2 regions of the Caulobacter sp. RL271 genome follow, and region 1 is predicted to be linked to the other one. Evidence: predicted binding sites of a transcription regulator. Region 1 holds the regulator's gene; the other holds the start of a gene.
What was found. Region 1 encodes LexA, which represses DNA repair genes until DNA is damaged. Its sites were predicted from a motif close to ATGTTCNCNANNTGTTCT; they were not measured.

Region 1 (7,672 bases):
CCCTGCATCCGCAAGGACTTCCTGGTCGATCCCTGGCAGGTCGCCGAGAGCCGCGCCCTGGGCGCCGACGCCATCCTGGTCATCCTGGCCATGATCGACAATGGTCTGGCGGCCGAGCTGATGTCTGAGGCCCGCCGCCTGGGCATGGACGCCCTGGTCGAGGTCCACGACGAGGCCGAGATGGCCCGCGCCGGCGCCCTGGGCTCGGACCTCGTGGGCATCAACAATCGCGACCTGAAGAGCTTCGTCGTCGATCTGGCCGTCACCGAGCGTTTGGCCGCTCAGGCGCCCAAGGATGCGCTCCTGGTCACCGAAAGCGGCGTCTTCACCCACGACGACGTCGTGCGCATGGAGGCGACCGGCGCCAAGGCCATGCTGGTGGGCGAGAGCCTGATGCGCCACGCCGACGTAACGGCGGCCACGAAGGTCCTGATCGGCTAACGCCACGATTTGGCCAAGCTCGGCGACCTAACCTCGGCGTGAGCCAAGGGAGAGGATCGCATGACCAAGCCGCGCTGGGCCGAGGGCCTGATTGAAACCCTCAAGACCGTCGCCCTCGTGCTGGTGGTGGCGCTGGTCCCGCGCACGGTGTTCAGCCAGCCCTTCACGATCCCCTCGGAGTCGATGGAGCCGACCCTGATGGTCGGCGACTACATCCTGGTCTCGAAATATCCCTACGGCTGGAGCCGGCACTCGATCCCGCTCAGCCCGCCGATCGGCCACGGCCGCCTGATGGACAAGGCGCCTGTGCGCGGCGACATCGTCGTCTTCAAGAAGCCCGGCGACGGCCGCACCGACGTGATCAAGCGTGTCATCGGACTGCCCGGCGATCGCATCCAGATGATGGGCGGCGTTCTGCGGATCAACGGCGCACCGGTCCGCCAGACGCTGACCGGCGTCGACGCCGAGGGTTCGCCGGGCGACTATCCCATCCCGGTTCGCCATCTGCGCGAAACCCTGCCCAATGGCCGAACCTACGCCACCAACAGCTTCGGCGCCGACACCCCGGCGGCCAATACCGGCGTCTATACCGTGCCCGCCGGCTGCTATTTCGTGATGGGCGACAATCGCGACAACTCGGCCGACAGCCGCTTCAACCCCGGCTCGACACCGAAGGGCTACGCCTCCTGCGCCTGGGACGTGGCGCGCGACGTGGCCCTGCCGCCGGAGCTAGGCATGGGCTTTATCCCCGCCGAGAACCTGGTCGGCCGCGCCGAGCGGATTCTGTTCTCATGGACCGGCCACGGCCTGCGGCTGGACCGTACGTTCCGCAAGCTGCCCGCCCCGACGGTTGGCTGAGGCCACAACCGTCGTTAGGGTCCGCTCAACTTCGGATTGAAGGGGAATCGGATGCGGGACAGCTCACTCTTGGCGGCGCTGCGCAGCGCCACGCCCGCGCCCCTGCGTCCGGTGCTGGGCCGCCTTCGCCGCGCGCTGCTGCCCGCCGCGCCTCCAGCGATCGCGCCCCCGCCTCCCGCCGCCGATGCGGACGCCGTCGCCGCGCCGCAGGAACTCTGGCACCTGGTCGGCGCCGCCGACGCCGACTACGTCCGCGTGGGCCAGGAGTTCAAGCGTCTGTTCATCGAGGCCGGCCTGCAACCGCACCACGCCATTCTCGACGTTGGCTGCGGCATCGGCCGCGCCGCCGCGCCGCTGGTCGACTATCTGGACGAGTCCGGCCGCTACGCTGGCTTCGACGTCATGGCCCAGGCCATCGACTGGTGCAGGGCCAACATCGCCGTGGGCGATCCGCGATTCGCGTTCGTGCACGCCGACATGCATAGCGACCGCTACAACCCGGCCGGCTCGCAGCCCGCCAGCGCCTACGTCTTCCCCTATCCGGACGCCAGTTTCGACTATGTCTGGCTGGGCTCGGTGTTCACCCACCTGCTGGCCGCCGACCAGGCCCAGTTCGCCCGTGAGATCGCCCGCGTGCTGAAGCCCGGCGGGACCAGCATCGTCTCCTGGTACCTGATCGACGACGAGGCCCGCGCCAACACCGGCAACGGCCAGATCGCCTTTGACATGGTCCATCGTCTGGACGGCTGCTGGACCGCCACGCCGGAGCTGCCGGAGTCGGTGATCGGCTACGACCTCGAGCCGATCCTGGTCCAGTACGACGATTTGGGCCTCGACGTGCTGAACCAAGCCCTCGGCGTCTGGCGTCGCCAGCCCTTGCAGGACCAGGACATCATCGTCGCCCGCAAGCGCGCCTGAAAGCTTTCGTTAAGCTTTTGATTCTGGGCGACATTTACTCTATTCGGCCGCCTAGGCTTTGATTTTGCAAAGCTTTTCACGAGGGTCGCGCCCCGACTTGACTTTGACGCGGAACGCCTAGAGAACATTCGCAAGGTTTGCGGTTTGTTCCGCGCTCCAGCCGAGGTCGACATGCTCACCCGCAAGCAGCACGAACTGCTGATGTTCATCCACGAGCGTATCAAGGAGACCGGCGTCTCCCCGTCCTTCGACGAGATGAAGGAAGCCCTGGATCTGGCGTCCAAGTCGGGCATCCACCGGCTGATCACGGCGCTGGAAGAACGTGGCTTCATCCGCCGCCTGGCGCACCGGGCCCGGGCGCTGGAGGTGGTGAAGCTGCCGCAACAGGCCACGACGGCCGCCCCGCCCAAGGGGCGCGGCGCCTTCCGGCCGCAGGTGTTCGAAGGCGGCGGCGCGCCGCCCGCCCCGGCGCCATCGGCGGCTCCGGCCAACGATAGCCGCGAACTGCCGATCCTGGGCCGCATCGCCGCCGGCACGCCGATCGACGCCATCCAGCACGAGCGCGAGCGCCTTCCGGTGCCCGAGGCCATGCTGGGCAACGGCGAGCACTACGTCCTCGAGGTGCAGGGCGACTCGATGATCGAGGCCGGCATCCTCGACGGCGACTACGTGATCATCAAGAAGGGCGACACCGCCACCTCGGGCGAGATCGTCGTCGCCCTGGTCGGCGAGGAAGCCACCCTGAAGCGCCTGCGCAAGAAGGGCGGCTCGATCGCCCTGGAAGCGGCCAACCCCAAGTACGAGACCCGCATCTTCGGCCCCGATCAGGTCGAGGTGCAGGGCAAGCTGGTGGGTCTGATCCGCCGCTACCACTAGGCGAATATACTCAATCTGTGATTTAAGAAGGTCAGCCCCTCAGAGGCTGGCCTTTTTCGTGTGAGAGATATGCCATGATTGTCGCTTGGCTGGTCATGGCGCAGATCGCAACGGCCGCGCCACTGACGCCACAGGACGTCGAACTCCGTCACGCGAGACGCTGGCCATTCAGCGCCTACTATCCTGATCAGGCTCAGCGAATGGGCGTGGCCGGAGACGTCCAGGCCCGCTGCCTGGTCAACGACAAGACCCGGCTCGAGAATTGCGAACTGCTGTCAGTCACGCCAGCGGGCCGAGGCTTCGACGATTCCGCCAAGCGGCTGCTGCCGGACGTCGTGGTGGACAGCGTCGCCAAAGACGGCCAGCCGACTGCCGGCCGGTCCATCACCCTCACCATCGAATATCGCTCGACCGGGCTCCGAAGCGCGAGTTCCTCGCGAAACCCAAGCTATAGCGTCGTCTTCAAGTAGAGGCGGTTACAGACGCCCCTCCTCCGCCAACCGCTTGGCGACGACATCGAAGCCGGACCAAGCCGCAGCGGCCAGGGAGGCCCCGGTGCTGACCCGGCGAACGCCCAGCGCGCCCAGGCTCTGCACCGACATCTCGGATCCCCAGAACAGGACGTTGACCGGGTTGGGCGCTACGGCCTGAACGATGGCGCGGATCTCATCGTCATCAGTCACCGCCGGCGCATAGAGGCAGTCCGCTCCGGCCTCGGCATAGGCCTTCAGACGCTCCAGGGTCGGCGCCAGGTCGCGGACGCCGCGTAGATAGCCCTCGGTGCGCCCGACCAGGATCACGTCCTGGCCCGAGGCGTCGATCGCCGCGCGAGCCGCCTTGAGCCGCGCCACGGCGGTCGGCAGGTCGTAGAGCGCCGAGCCCGACCAGTCCTCGATCGACAGCCCAGCGACGCCGGCCTGGATAGCCAGAGCGACGCTCTCTCCGACCCCTTCGGGCGTGTCGGCGAAACCGGCCTCGAAGTCGGCGTTCACCGGCAGGTCGGTGGCGGCGCAGAGCTGTGTCAGGTGAGCGATCACCTCGTCACGGGTTATCTGGCCGTCGTCCTTGCCCATGGCCCAGGCGGCTCCGGCGCTGGTCGAGGCCAGGGCCTTGAAGCCCAGCCTTTCCAGCCTCTTGGCGCTGCCGACGTCCCAGGGATTGGGCAAGGCGAAACAACCTTCGGCGTGCAGGGCGCGGAAGGCCGCGCGGCGGGCGGCGAACGGGTTCGACATCACGGATCCTCCAGAAGGCGAGCGAGACTTAGCCGCCACCCGTGCCATCAGGTGTCAGCAGGCGGCTGCCCGAAGGGCGGCTCCACGGTCGATCGCCCCGCAAGGGTTGGGCCCAGACGATGCGCCAGCCGTCGGAGCGGCGATAGAGTTCGGCGGCCCCGCCCCGCGCGAAGTCTTCGGCCGTCAGCAGCACGGTATCGGCGCACAATGGCGGGATGCGCTCGGGCGCGGCGCCGCGTATCACCACGACCTCGCTGTTCACGCACAGGCCCGACAGGGTTTCGGCGTCGGGGGCCTTGCGGCTCCAGGCCAGGGACAGCCGAACCGGCGCGCCCAGGGCCGGCGCGCAGATCCGCTTGTCGCAGGCATAGAGGCTCCAGGTCGCCGGCGTCAGGCCCCGGCGCCGGGCCCACAGCTCGGCCCCGAACCGCTTGGCGTCGGTGCGCAGCAGGACGGCCGCATCGCCCGAGCGCACGGCGGCCGTGGCCCCATCGGCGGCGATCCAGGCATCGGGCGGCGCCGGCCTTGGCCACAGGGCGACGGCCAAGGCCAGCGGCGCGCCGATCCAACGCAGCTTCCCGCGCCACAGGCACAGGATCATCAGACCCAGAAAGGCGATCACCAGCACCTGGGGCGGCGCGCTGGCCACGATCCGCTGAGCGCCCTGGGCGCCGGCGAAGGCGTTTGCGATCCCGACCATACCGTCGATGCCCCAACCAGCGACAGCCAGGAACGGCGCGCCCAGGCCGAAGGGCTCCAGCAGGGTGCCGACGGCCAGGAACGGCATGATCACGAACGAGGACAGCGGCGCCACCGCCAGGTTGGCCGGAAGACCCCAGACGGCGACGCGGTTGAAATGCTGCATGGCGAACGGCGCGGTGGCCAGACCCGCGACCAGGCTGGCCGCGACGCTGGCGGCCAACCAGGTGAACCCCGCCTGCGGCCAGCGAATCCACCAGGGCGTGGAGATCTCGCGCACCGGCTGTGGCCAGCTTTCCGCCAAAGCTACTAGCGCGGCGGTGGCCGCGAACGACATCCGGAAACCCGGCTCGCCGGCGGTCTCGGGCTTCAGCGCCAGGATCAGCAGCGCCGCCACCGCCAGGCCGTGCAAGGTGATGGCCCGCCGGTCGAACAGTATGGCCAGGAACGCCACGCTGGCGGTGATCGCCGCCCGCTCGGCCGGCGGTGGCGCGCCAGAGATGACCAGATAGCCGAGCACAGCGACCAGCCCGGCCACGGCGGCGATCTTCTTGCCCGGCGCCCGCAGGGCCAGCCATGGCCAGGCCGCGACGCCCAGCCGCGCCACGCCGAACACGAAGCCGCCGACAATGGCCATGTGCAGGCCCGAGATCGACAGGATGTGCGCCAGGCCGGAGGCCCGCATCGCTTGGGTCTGCTCTTCCGTGATCCAGGCCTCATGGCCCGTGACCATGGCCGCGCCGATACCCCCGCTGCCCGGCCCCATCCGCGCTAGAATTCGCTCGGCCAGGCTCCAGCGGAAGGCGTTCACCGCCATGGACAGACGCAGCCGCCAGGGCGGCGGATCCAGTCGCGCCGGCGCGATCTCTCCGATCGTGAAACCGACGCCCCCAACCGAGTCGAACCAGGCGTCGCGGGCGAAGTCATAGGAACCCGGCGCGGCGGGCGGCGGCGGCGGTCCCAACATGGCCTTCAGCCGTACGGCCCGTCCCGGCCCTGGGGTCTCGTTCTCGCCAATCGTCACCCGGATTCGACGCGGTGTTCGTTCGGGCGACAGCCCCGACACCGAGGCCGGCGCGATCAGCACGCGCGGCCCGCTCGCGCCAGGACTGACGACGTCGACGACGAAACCGTCCACGCGCCGCACGACGCGTTCACCCGCCATGATCGGCGCCGCCACGCGGTCGCTACGGATCTTGGCCGCCAGCCCGCCGGCCGCGCCGAACGCCATGAGACCGACCAGAACCAGGACGAACGTCGTCGCCTCGCGGCGGCGCAAAATCAGCCAGACCGTCCCCAACAGCAGCGCCAGGCCGCCGAGCCCCCACACGGACGGCTCCCGGCCCGCCTCCAGATAGGCCGCCGCCCCCAGACCGAACGCGACCGGCGTCCACAGGAAGGCGCGCTCCGCATTGACCCGCAGCTCGGCCATCGCCAATGCGGCCAGGCCTGGCCACGAGAACCGCGTCGCGGGCGCCGGCGACGCGCCATCGATGACTTCGACGCCTAACATACCGAAACCGTTGTATTTTTGACGGCAATGCCAAGTTCGCCGCGATGCGGAAAAGCGCTGGTCCCGGCGGGAAGCGGCGTGCTAAGACGCCCCGCCCAAGCCGCGTCGCGGCTCGCGTTCTTCGACGCCGTTCCGGCGTTCAGCCCTGCAGCCTTGAAGTCCATGTCGAACCCCACCCCTACCGGCCTTTCCACGACGGGCGTTGTCACGCGCTTCGCCCCATCGCCCACCGGTTTCCTGCATATCGGCGGGGCCCGCACGGCGCTGTTCAACTGGTTATATACCCGGCATACGGGAGGGAAGTTCCTTGTTCGCGTCGAGGACACCGATCGCGAGCGTTCGACCGAGGCGGCCGTCGCCGCCATCTTCGAGGGGTTGGACTGGCTGGGCCTGAAGTCCGACGACGAGGTCGTCTTCCAGCACACCCGCGCCCCGCGCCACGTCGAGGTCGTGCAGGACATGCTGGCCAAGGGCCGCGCCTATCGCTGCTGGATGACCGTCGAGGAGCTGGAAGTGGCGCGCGAGAAGGCCCGCGCCGAAGGCCGCGCCATCCGCTCGCCCTGGCGTGATGCGCCGGAGGGCGATCTCTCGGTCCCGCACGTGATCCGCTTCAAGGGCCCGCTGGACGGCGAGACCGTGGTCGACGACCTGGTCAAGGGTCCGGTGACCTTCCGCAACATCGAGCTAGACGACCTGGTCCTGCTGCGCGGCGACGGCGCCCCGACCTACAACCTGGCCGTGGTCGTAGACGACCACGACATGGGCGTCACCCACGTGATCCGCGGCGACGACCACCTGAACAACGCCGCCCGCCAGACCCTGATCTATCAGGCCATGGACTGGTCCGTGCCCGCCTTCGCCCACATCCCGCTGATCCACGGTCCCGACGGCGCCAAGCTTTCCAAGCGCCACGGCGCACAAGCCGTCGGCGAGTTCGCCGACCTCGGCTACATCCCCGAGGGCATGCGCAACTACCTGGCGCGCCTGGGCTGGGGCCACGGCGACGACGAGGTCTTCAACGACGAACAGGCGATCGGCTGGTTCGACGTCAAGGACGTGGTCAAGGCGCCCGCGCGCCTGGACTGGGCCAAGCTGAACCACATCAACGCCCAGCATCTGCGCAAGGCCGACGACG
Region 2 (7,672 bases), 1.3 Mb from region 1:
CGGATGATGCGTTCGTCGGAGAGGCCGGCGATCTTCTTCCAGAGGTCGGCCGCCTCGTCGTCGGTGTGGTACACCGTGACAAGCAGCTTTTCCTTGGGCAGCTTGAACTCGCTGGTCAGCAGGGTCCAGGCGTGGTGGATCGCCTGTTCCTTGAAGTAGTCGCCGAACGAGAAGTTACCCAGCATCTCGAAGAAGGTGTGGTGGCGGGCGGTGTAGCCGACATTGTCCAGGTCGTTGTGCTTGCCGCCGGCGCGGACGCACTTTTGCGAGCTGGCCGCGCGCGGATGGGCCGGGGTCTCGGCGCCGGTGAACACGTTCTTGAACGGCACCATGCCGGCATTGACGAACAGCAGGGTCGGATCGTTCTGCGGCACCAGCGGCGCGGACGGCACGACGGCGTGATCGGCCTTGCCGAAGTAGTCGAGGAAGGTGCTGCGGATCTCGTTCAAGCTGGGCATGAGCGTCTCAAGTCTAGGCGCCGGCGAGCGGCCGGAGTCGGGCGCTCATAGCGCGGTTTTTCGCGAAGGGGAAACCGACTCGAAGATGGGGACCCGGGATGGGGCTGAAAAGAGCGAGGTCGGAGGCTGGAGATGCTCCCACGCGATGCGAGGGGCTTGTCGCCCCCCAGGACCGACCGAAGGTCGGCTCGAGGATAAACTCCGCGCTGAGGGGCAAGCCGGACGGATACTTGCTAGCTCCCTCCGGCCCTCCGGATCACCTCTCCCGTTTCACAGGGGAGGATCCAAAGAAATAGGCCGCCTGGCATGGGGTCCAGGCGGCCTGAAATCGCGGCCCCCGCGGCGGTCCGGCCGCGGGCGTGTTGAAGGCGGGGAACGCCCGGAGCTGGGCGAGGGCCGCGAAACCTTGCGAGGAGGCTATTCCTCCTCGCCATCCTCGGGACCGCCGACCAGGAGCTCTTCCTCGATCTTCTGCGACGACTTGCGGACGGCCTTTTCGATGTCGGCGGCCACGTCGGGGTTGGTCTTCAGGAACTCGCGGACATTGTCGCGGCCCTGGCCGATACGCTGGCTGCCGTACGAGAACCACGAGCCAGCCTTGTCGATGATCCCGGCCTTGACGCCCAGGTCGATGACTTCGCCCAGCTTGGAAATACCCTCGCCGTACATGATGTCGAACTCGACCTCGCGGAACGGCGGGGCCACCTTGTTCTTGACCACCTTGACCCGGACGTTGTTGCCGATGATCTCGTCGCGGACCTTGACCGACCCGGTACGGCGGATGTCCAGGCGCACCGACGCGTAGAATTTCAGCGCGTTGCCGCCCGTGGTCGTTTCCGGGCTGCCGTACATCACCCCGATCTTGTGACGGATCTGGTTGATGAAGATGACAATGGTGTTGGCCTTGTTGATCGAACCGGTCAGCTTGCGCAGCGCCTGGCTCATCAGGCGAGCTTGAAGGCCCGGCAGGCTATCGCCCATCTCGCCTTCGATTTCGGCCTTCGGAGTCAGGGCCGCGACCGAGTCGATCACGACGATGTCGACAGCGCCCGAACGCACCAGGGTGTCGGTGATCTCCAGGGCCTGTTCGCCGTTGTCGGGCTGCGAGACCAGCAGGTTGTCGAGATTCACGCCCAGCTTGTGGGCGTAACCCGGATCCAGCGCGTGCTCGGCGTCGACGAAGGCGGCGGTGCCACCGGCCTTCTGAACCTCAGCCACCACGTGGAGGGCCAGGGTGGTCTTGCCCGAGCTTTCCGGACCGTAGACCTCGATGATCCGGCCCTTGGGCAGGCCGCCGATGCCCAGGGCGATATCCAGACCGAGCGAACCGGTGGAGACCGACTCGATCTCGACCTTGCCCTTCTCGCCCAGCTTCATCACCGAGCCCTTGCCGAACGCGCGGTCGATCTGGGCGAGAGCCGCCTCTAGCGCGCGTTGCTTGTCGCCTTCTTCCTTGCCCACGAGTTTCAAAGCCGCCTGACTGGTCATTGTTGGTCCGCCCTCTATCCCATGATTCCGATCGTCCGATCGGCGCTTCCCGCGCCGCGTCCCAACGACCTGTGGAACATGTTTAATGCGTACATGCTTTGTTCCATGTTCGCAAGATGTTCTCAACCTAAGGAACGTCCGTTTCTGTCGTAGGGCGAACGCGGTGCGTGGAGGCCAGAAGCGGAGACGCCGGAACATCCGAGCGCAACAGCTCCTTAAGCCAAGTGATGCAAGCTCCGCGCATCCTGGAGGATTGCCGTCTTGTCGATCGATCCACGTCGCCTTCTGGGCCTGGCTTTCGCCAGCGCCGACCTGCTCGTGGAGCTGCAGAGCGGCCGCGTGCGCCTGGCGCTGGGCGCGGCGCAGAAGGTCATGGGCAAGTCCGAGGTCGGTCTGATGGGTCAGGCTTGGAGCGAACTGTTCCATCCCGACGACCGCCCGCTGATGGACGCCATGCTCAACTGCGCCGACGACGGCGCGCGGCGCGGCCCCGTCGTGCTGCGCCTGAACGGGGAGGAGGATCGCTGCGTTCGCGTGATCCTGCGCGCCCTGCCGGAGAACGAAGGCCGCGTCTCGTGCGCCGCCACCGCCGCCCAGTCCGCCGGCCCGCCGCTGACCGCCGACAGCCTGCAGCCCCGCGAGTCGTTCGACGACATCGCCCAAGGCCTGTTCGAGGCCGCGCGCGTCACCGGCCTTGAGCTGGAGTTGGCCATGGTCGAGTTCGCGGGTCTCGGCGCCCTGCGCGAGAGCCTGGCGCCCAGCGAGGTCGCCGCCCTGGACGTCCGCGTCGCCAGCGCCGTCCGCGCCGAGTCGCACGGTGGTTCGGCCGCGACCCGGCTGTCGCCCGAACGCTTCGCCCTGCTGCGCCAGCGCGACGACCGGCCCGAGAACATGGTCAAGCGCCTGACTAGGATGGTCAGCGCCGACGTCAGCGCCCATGTCGTGCCGCTGGAGTCCGGCGGCGGGTCGCGCGCCATGCGGGCTCTGCGCTACGCCCTCGACGACTTCCTGCGCGAGGGCCTGAAGGACGAGGCGCCAACGACGCTGGCCGAAGCGATGAACCGATCGGTCAAGCGCACCCTGGCCCGCGCCGGCGCCCTGGGCGCGGCCGTCAGCCAGCGGCGCTTCACCCTGGCGTTCCAGCCGGTGGTCTCGCTGGCCACGGGCCTGGCGCACCATCACGAGGCCCTCGTGCGCTTCGAGGGCGGCGGCAGCCCGTTCGCCATGATCCGCCTGGCCGAGGAATTCGACCTGATCGAGGAACTGGACCACGCCATCGTCGAGCAGGTGGTCAAGAAGCTGGCCAACGATCACGAGCGCAAGCTGCGGCTGGCGGTCAATGTCTCGGGCCGCACGATCGGCAACGAGACCTTCGTCGACCACGTCGGCCGCCTGCTGGCCAAGTACGATGAGGCCAAGGGCCGGCTGATCTTCGAGATCACCGAGACCTGCGCGATCGACAACCTGACCGCCGCCAACCAGCACATCCAGAGCCTGCGGGGCATGGGCTCGCTGGTCTGCCTGGACGACTTCGGCGCGGGCTCGTCCTCGTTCGCCTACCTGCAGCAGCTGCAGCTGGACATCGTGAAGATCGACGGCCGCTATGTCCGCGAGCTGGCCGACAACGGCCGCGACGGGGCCCTGGTGCGGCGGCTGGTCGAGCTGTGCCGCGACCTCAAGATCCGCACCGTGGCCGAGATGGTCGAGACCCTCGAAGTCGAGGAGATCGTCCGCCAGGCGGGCGTCGACTTCGCCCAGGGCTGGCTCTACGGCAAGCCGGCCGACAAGCCGATGCCCGCCCTGCGGCCCAGCGCCCCGATCAAGGCCGTGGCGCGCCGGGCCGGCGCGTCGGACAGCTGGGGTTAGACTGAAATCTCCTCCCCCGCATCGCGGGGGAGGAGAAATCCATCAGCCTCAGGCTTTGCCGCCCTTGCTGACGATGTAGTCGTCGATCACCCGTTCCAGGGTGGTCAGCGGGGTGGCGCCCGAGAGCAGGCCCGCGTCGTGGAACTCGCGGATGTCGAACTTCTTGCCCAGGGCCTTCTGGGCCTTGGCGCGGGCCCGCAGCCAGGTGATCTTGCCGATCATGTAGCTGCAGGCCTGGCCCGGCCACACGACGTAGCGTTCGATCTCGGTGATCGAGCCGCTTTCCTCGTCGCCCATGGTCTCGGCCATGTACTTCACGGCCTGTTCGCGGCTCCACTTCTTGGCGTGCATACCGGTGTCGACCACCAGGCGCACGGCGCGGAACAGGGCGTCGTGCAGCATGCCGATATGACCGCGCGGGTCGGTCTTGTAGATGCCCATCTCGACGGCCAGTTGCTCGGCGTAGAGCGCCCAGCCCTCGATATAGCCGGAGAAGCCGACGACCTTGCGGATCAGCGGCAGGCCCTTGGCCTCGTTCGAGATCGACAGCTGCAGGTGGTGGCCCGGGACGCCCTCGTGCACCGTCAGGGTGGTCAGGGTGAACTTGGCCTGCTCGGCCGTGTCACGCAGGTTGATCCAGTAGATCCCCGGGCGCTTGCCATCCAGCGAGGGCGAATTGTAGTAGCCGCCCGGCGCGCCGGCCTCGATGGCCTTGGGCACGCGGCGGATCTCCAGCGGGGCCTTGGGCAGGGCGCCGAAATAGGCCGGCAGCTGCTTCTGGATCCAAGCCGCCTTGACGTTCAGGTCCTTGATCAGCTGTTCCTTGGCCGCGTCGGTGTTCTCGTAGATGTCCTTGCCCAGCTCGCGCATGCGGTCACCGACGCTGCCCTTGGTCATGCCGATGCTCTTGAACAGCTTGTCGGCCTCGGCTGAGATCGACTTCACCAGGTCCAGGCCCAGCTGGTGGATCTCATCGGGCTTGAGGTCCGAGGTCGTGTAGTTCTTCAGCGACACGGCGTAGTAGTCGCCGCCGTCCTTCAGCCGCCAGCAGCCCGCGTCGTGCGTGGCCTGGGCGCGAACGCTTTCCAGCAGGGCGATCTGGCGCTTCAGGGCCGGCAGCACCGAGTTCTCGTAGACCTTGGAGGCTTCGGCCGCCCAGTCGCCGGCGATGTTCTTTTCCTTGGTCCGGCGGGCGATCGACTTCACCAGCGGCGCGTCGGCCGTCGGCGTGCCGGCGAAGGCCTTCATCTGGATCAGGGCCTTGTCGATGATGAAGTCCGGCGGGATCACGCCGTCGGCGTAGTCCTGCCTGGCGATGGCGCTTTCCTGATCCATCAGGCGGGCGAAACCCTCCATCCGCGCCAGATAGGCGTCGGCGTCGGCCTTGGTCTCGATGCTGTGCTGGGTGTCCAGGAAGTCGGGCATGTACTGGTAGCTGCCGGTCAGCTGGCTGAGGACGTAGGGCGCGCCCGAACCGCCGCCGCCATAGCTGAACTTCTTGTTGCCCTCGTCCTGCACCGACAGGACGAACTCGACGGTGTCGTAATTGACCGCGTCCATGCCCTTGAGCGCGCGGCGATCGATGCCGCGCAGGGCGGCCAGCTGCTCGGACGTCTGGGCCGCGCCGGCCTTGATGGCGGCGAACGAGCGGTCGCTGAGCAGGCCCTTGGTCCAGGCCAGGTCGCCGGTGTCCAGACCCAGGCCGGTGGCCGTCTCCGGCGACTGGCGCAGCTGCTTGGCCATCATGTCGTCGAACAAGGCGTTCAGCTTGGCGACCTCGCCCTCGCGGGCCAGGGCGAGCGACGGCAGGCCGCCCGTGGCCGCGAAGCCCGCGGCGGCGGTGGCGAACATCATATGACGACGATTGAGCAAGGCTTTCCCTCCTTGAGCGTGACAGCCGAAAGTGTGAGCGGTTTCGGCGACAGTCACGCTCAAAATATTCGTTTCTGAAGCAAGGCTCGCGAAGCGATCTTGCTTCGGGGAGCCGGATTGGAGGGCGAAGGCGTACGCCTAGCGCCCAGCTTTGGCGAAATTAATTCCGAGTCATGCAGCGAAATCCAGCCATGATTGCGCTCAAGCCACTCAAGCCAGGGTCACATAGAGCTCGTTCTCGATCACCCACTGGCCGGTGACCTTCTTCCAGGTGGCCAGATAGGTCCCCGACTGCTCGGCCGCGTCCTTCCAGGATCCCACCCAGCGCCCACGCTCGGCGGCGCGGGTCCCCTCGGCGTTCACGCGGATGTCCTCGGTCGTGCGGACATAGGCCACGAAGCCCCTATCGGCGAACTGGCTGGCGAAGGCGGCCAGCACGTCCTCGGCCCCCAGCAGCAGCGAGCCGTCGCCGGCGATCAGGGTCATGCGCGGATCGAAGAACGGCCTCAGGCGCGCGGCGTCCTTGGCCGCGATCAGCTTGTTGGTCAGCTTGCGGCGAGCGGCGATGGCGTCTTCGGGCGTGGTCATGGCGGCGCGGCTTTTCTGTTGGGCCAGCCGGTGTAGCTTGCGGCGCGCCGTCTCCGCAAACCCGAGTCGTCATGATCGCCCCGACCCTGACCACCGCCCGCCTCACCCTGTCGCCGCCCCGGCTGTCGGACTTCGGGGACAGCATGACCATGTGGGCCGACCCGCTGGTCGTCAAGCATGTCGGCGGCCGCGCCTTCACCGAGGAGGAAAGCTGGACCCGCCTGATGCGGGCGCGCGGCCTGTGGGACCTGCTGGGCTTCGGCTATTGGGCGGTGCGCGAGACCGCCACCGGCCGCTATGTCGGCGAGGTGGGCTTCGCCGACCTGCGTCGCGAGCTCGAGCCCAGCCTCTACGGCCTGCCGGAAATGGGCTGGGTGCTGGCGGCCTGGTCGCACGGTCAGGGCTTCGGGACCGAGGCCGTCGGCGCGGGCCTGGCCTGGATCGACCAGGCCCTGGCGCCCGAGGTCGTGCCCTGCATCATCGACGTCGAAAACGCCGCCTCCCTGGCCCTGGCGGCCAAGATGGGCTTCGTGATCAAGACCCACGCGACCTACAAGGGCTCGCCGATCGTGGTGATGGAACGGCGGCGGCGATAGACACGACATCTCGGCTTCACGCGGAAACCGCTGAAGGTTGCTGGGGAGGCGACGGAGCGGCCGGGCGAACCCGGAGACCGTGAGTGTTGTTTTGCGTTTCGGCTCGGACGTCCGCTCCGCCAGGCTGTTCTTGGCCGTGAGGATGGGGGGCGTGAACGCTGTGCCGCCCGCCCCTGGGTCCCGGCTCTACGCTGCGCTTCGGCCGGGATGACACGCGTTGGTTTGGCTGGCCGCCCCCTCGTCTTCTCGCCCCCTCCGCGCCTGCGGCGCTCCTCCCCGGAGGGGGAAGACGGATCACCTTCCGCCCCCTTTGGGGGCGGACGACCACGCAGAGCGTGGTCAGGTGGGGGCATGCGGCGCTGGTCCTGGAACGTCGCTACTCGCCCAGCTCCAGCCGCGCCAACACCGCCGCCACCGGCGTTCCGCGCGGCGTCACCACCCACTCGCCCGGCGCCGAGGCTCGCACCACCACGACCGCGCCCTTGGGGCAGACGTCCAGGCAATCGACCTCGATCACCGCGGCGCTGGCCTTGCGGTTTGGCGTCTTGCGGCCCGTGCCCTTGACGCCGAGCGCCTTGCGCAAGGCCTTGGCCAGCGTCTGGTCGCCATCAGCGCCAAAACCGCCCTTCAGCTTCTTCGAGCACTTGCGGCACACCAGCACCACCTCGCGCCAGTCGGCCTTCACGCGCTTGATCGGCCTGCTTTCAAGGGGATCGCTCATGACCTGAAGATGGGAACGGTGCTAGGACGACGCCATGGTTCGCAAAGTCACCGCCAAGACCGTTTCGAAGAACAAGCTGGTCG

Region 2: recA (recombinase RecA) is a predicted target of LexA. The motif match lies at 2,052-2,069, and genes of this name have one in related genera.

What each region holds. Positions count from the first base shown of each region.
Region 1 is NZ_CP096040.1:2,966,296-2,973,967, forward strand. It holds gene trpC (indole-3-glycerol phosphate synthase TrpC) at 1-441, shown strand, start outside; gene lepB (signal peptidase I) at 502-1,299, shown strand; gene MZV50_RS13975 (class I SAM-dependent methyltransferase) at 1,351-2,217, shown strand; gene lexA (transcriptional repressor LexA) at 2,389-3,093, shown strand; gene MZV50_RS13985 (energy transducer TonB) at 3,168-3,563, shown strand; gene MZV50_RS13990 (isocitrate lyase/PEP mutase family protein) at 3,570-4,325, opposite strand; gene MZV50_RS13995 (ComEC/Rec2 family competence protein) at 4,354-6,537, opposite strand; gene gltX (glutamate--tRNA ligase) at 6,700-7,672, shown strand, end outside.
Region 2 is NZ_CP096040.1:1,687,058-1,694,729, reverse strand. It holds gene alaS (alanine--tRNA ligase) at 1-458, opposite strand, end outside; gene recA (recombinase RecA) at 876-1,946, opposite strand; gene MZV50_RS08240 (sensor domain-containing phosphodiesterase) at 2,208-3,812, shown strand; gene MZV50_RS08235 (DUF885 domain-containing protein) at 3,861-5,684, opposite strand; gene MZV50_RS08230 (YybH family protein) at 5,895-6,272, opposite strand; gene MZV50_RS08225 (GNAT family N-acetyltransferase) at 6,344-6,868, shown strand; gene MZV50_RS08220 ((2Fe-2S) ferredoxin domain-containing protein) at 7,245-7,589, opposite strand; gene MZV50_RS08215 (hypothetical protein) at 7,624-7,672, shown strand, end outside.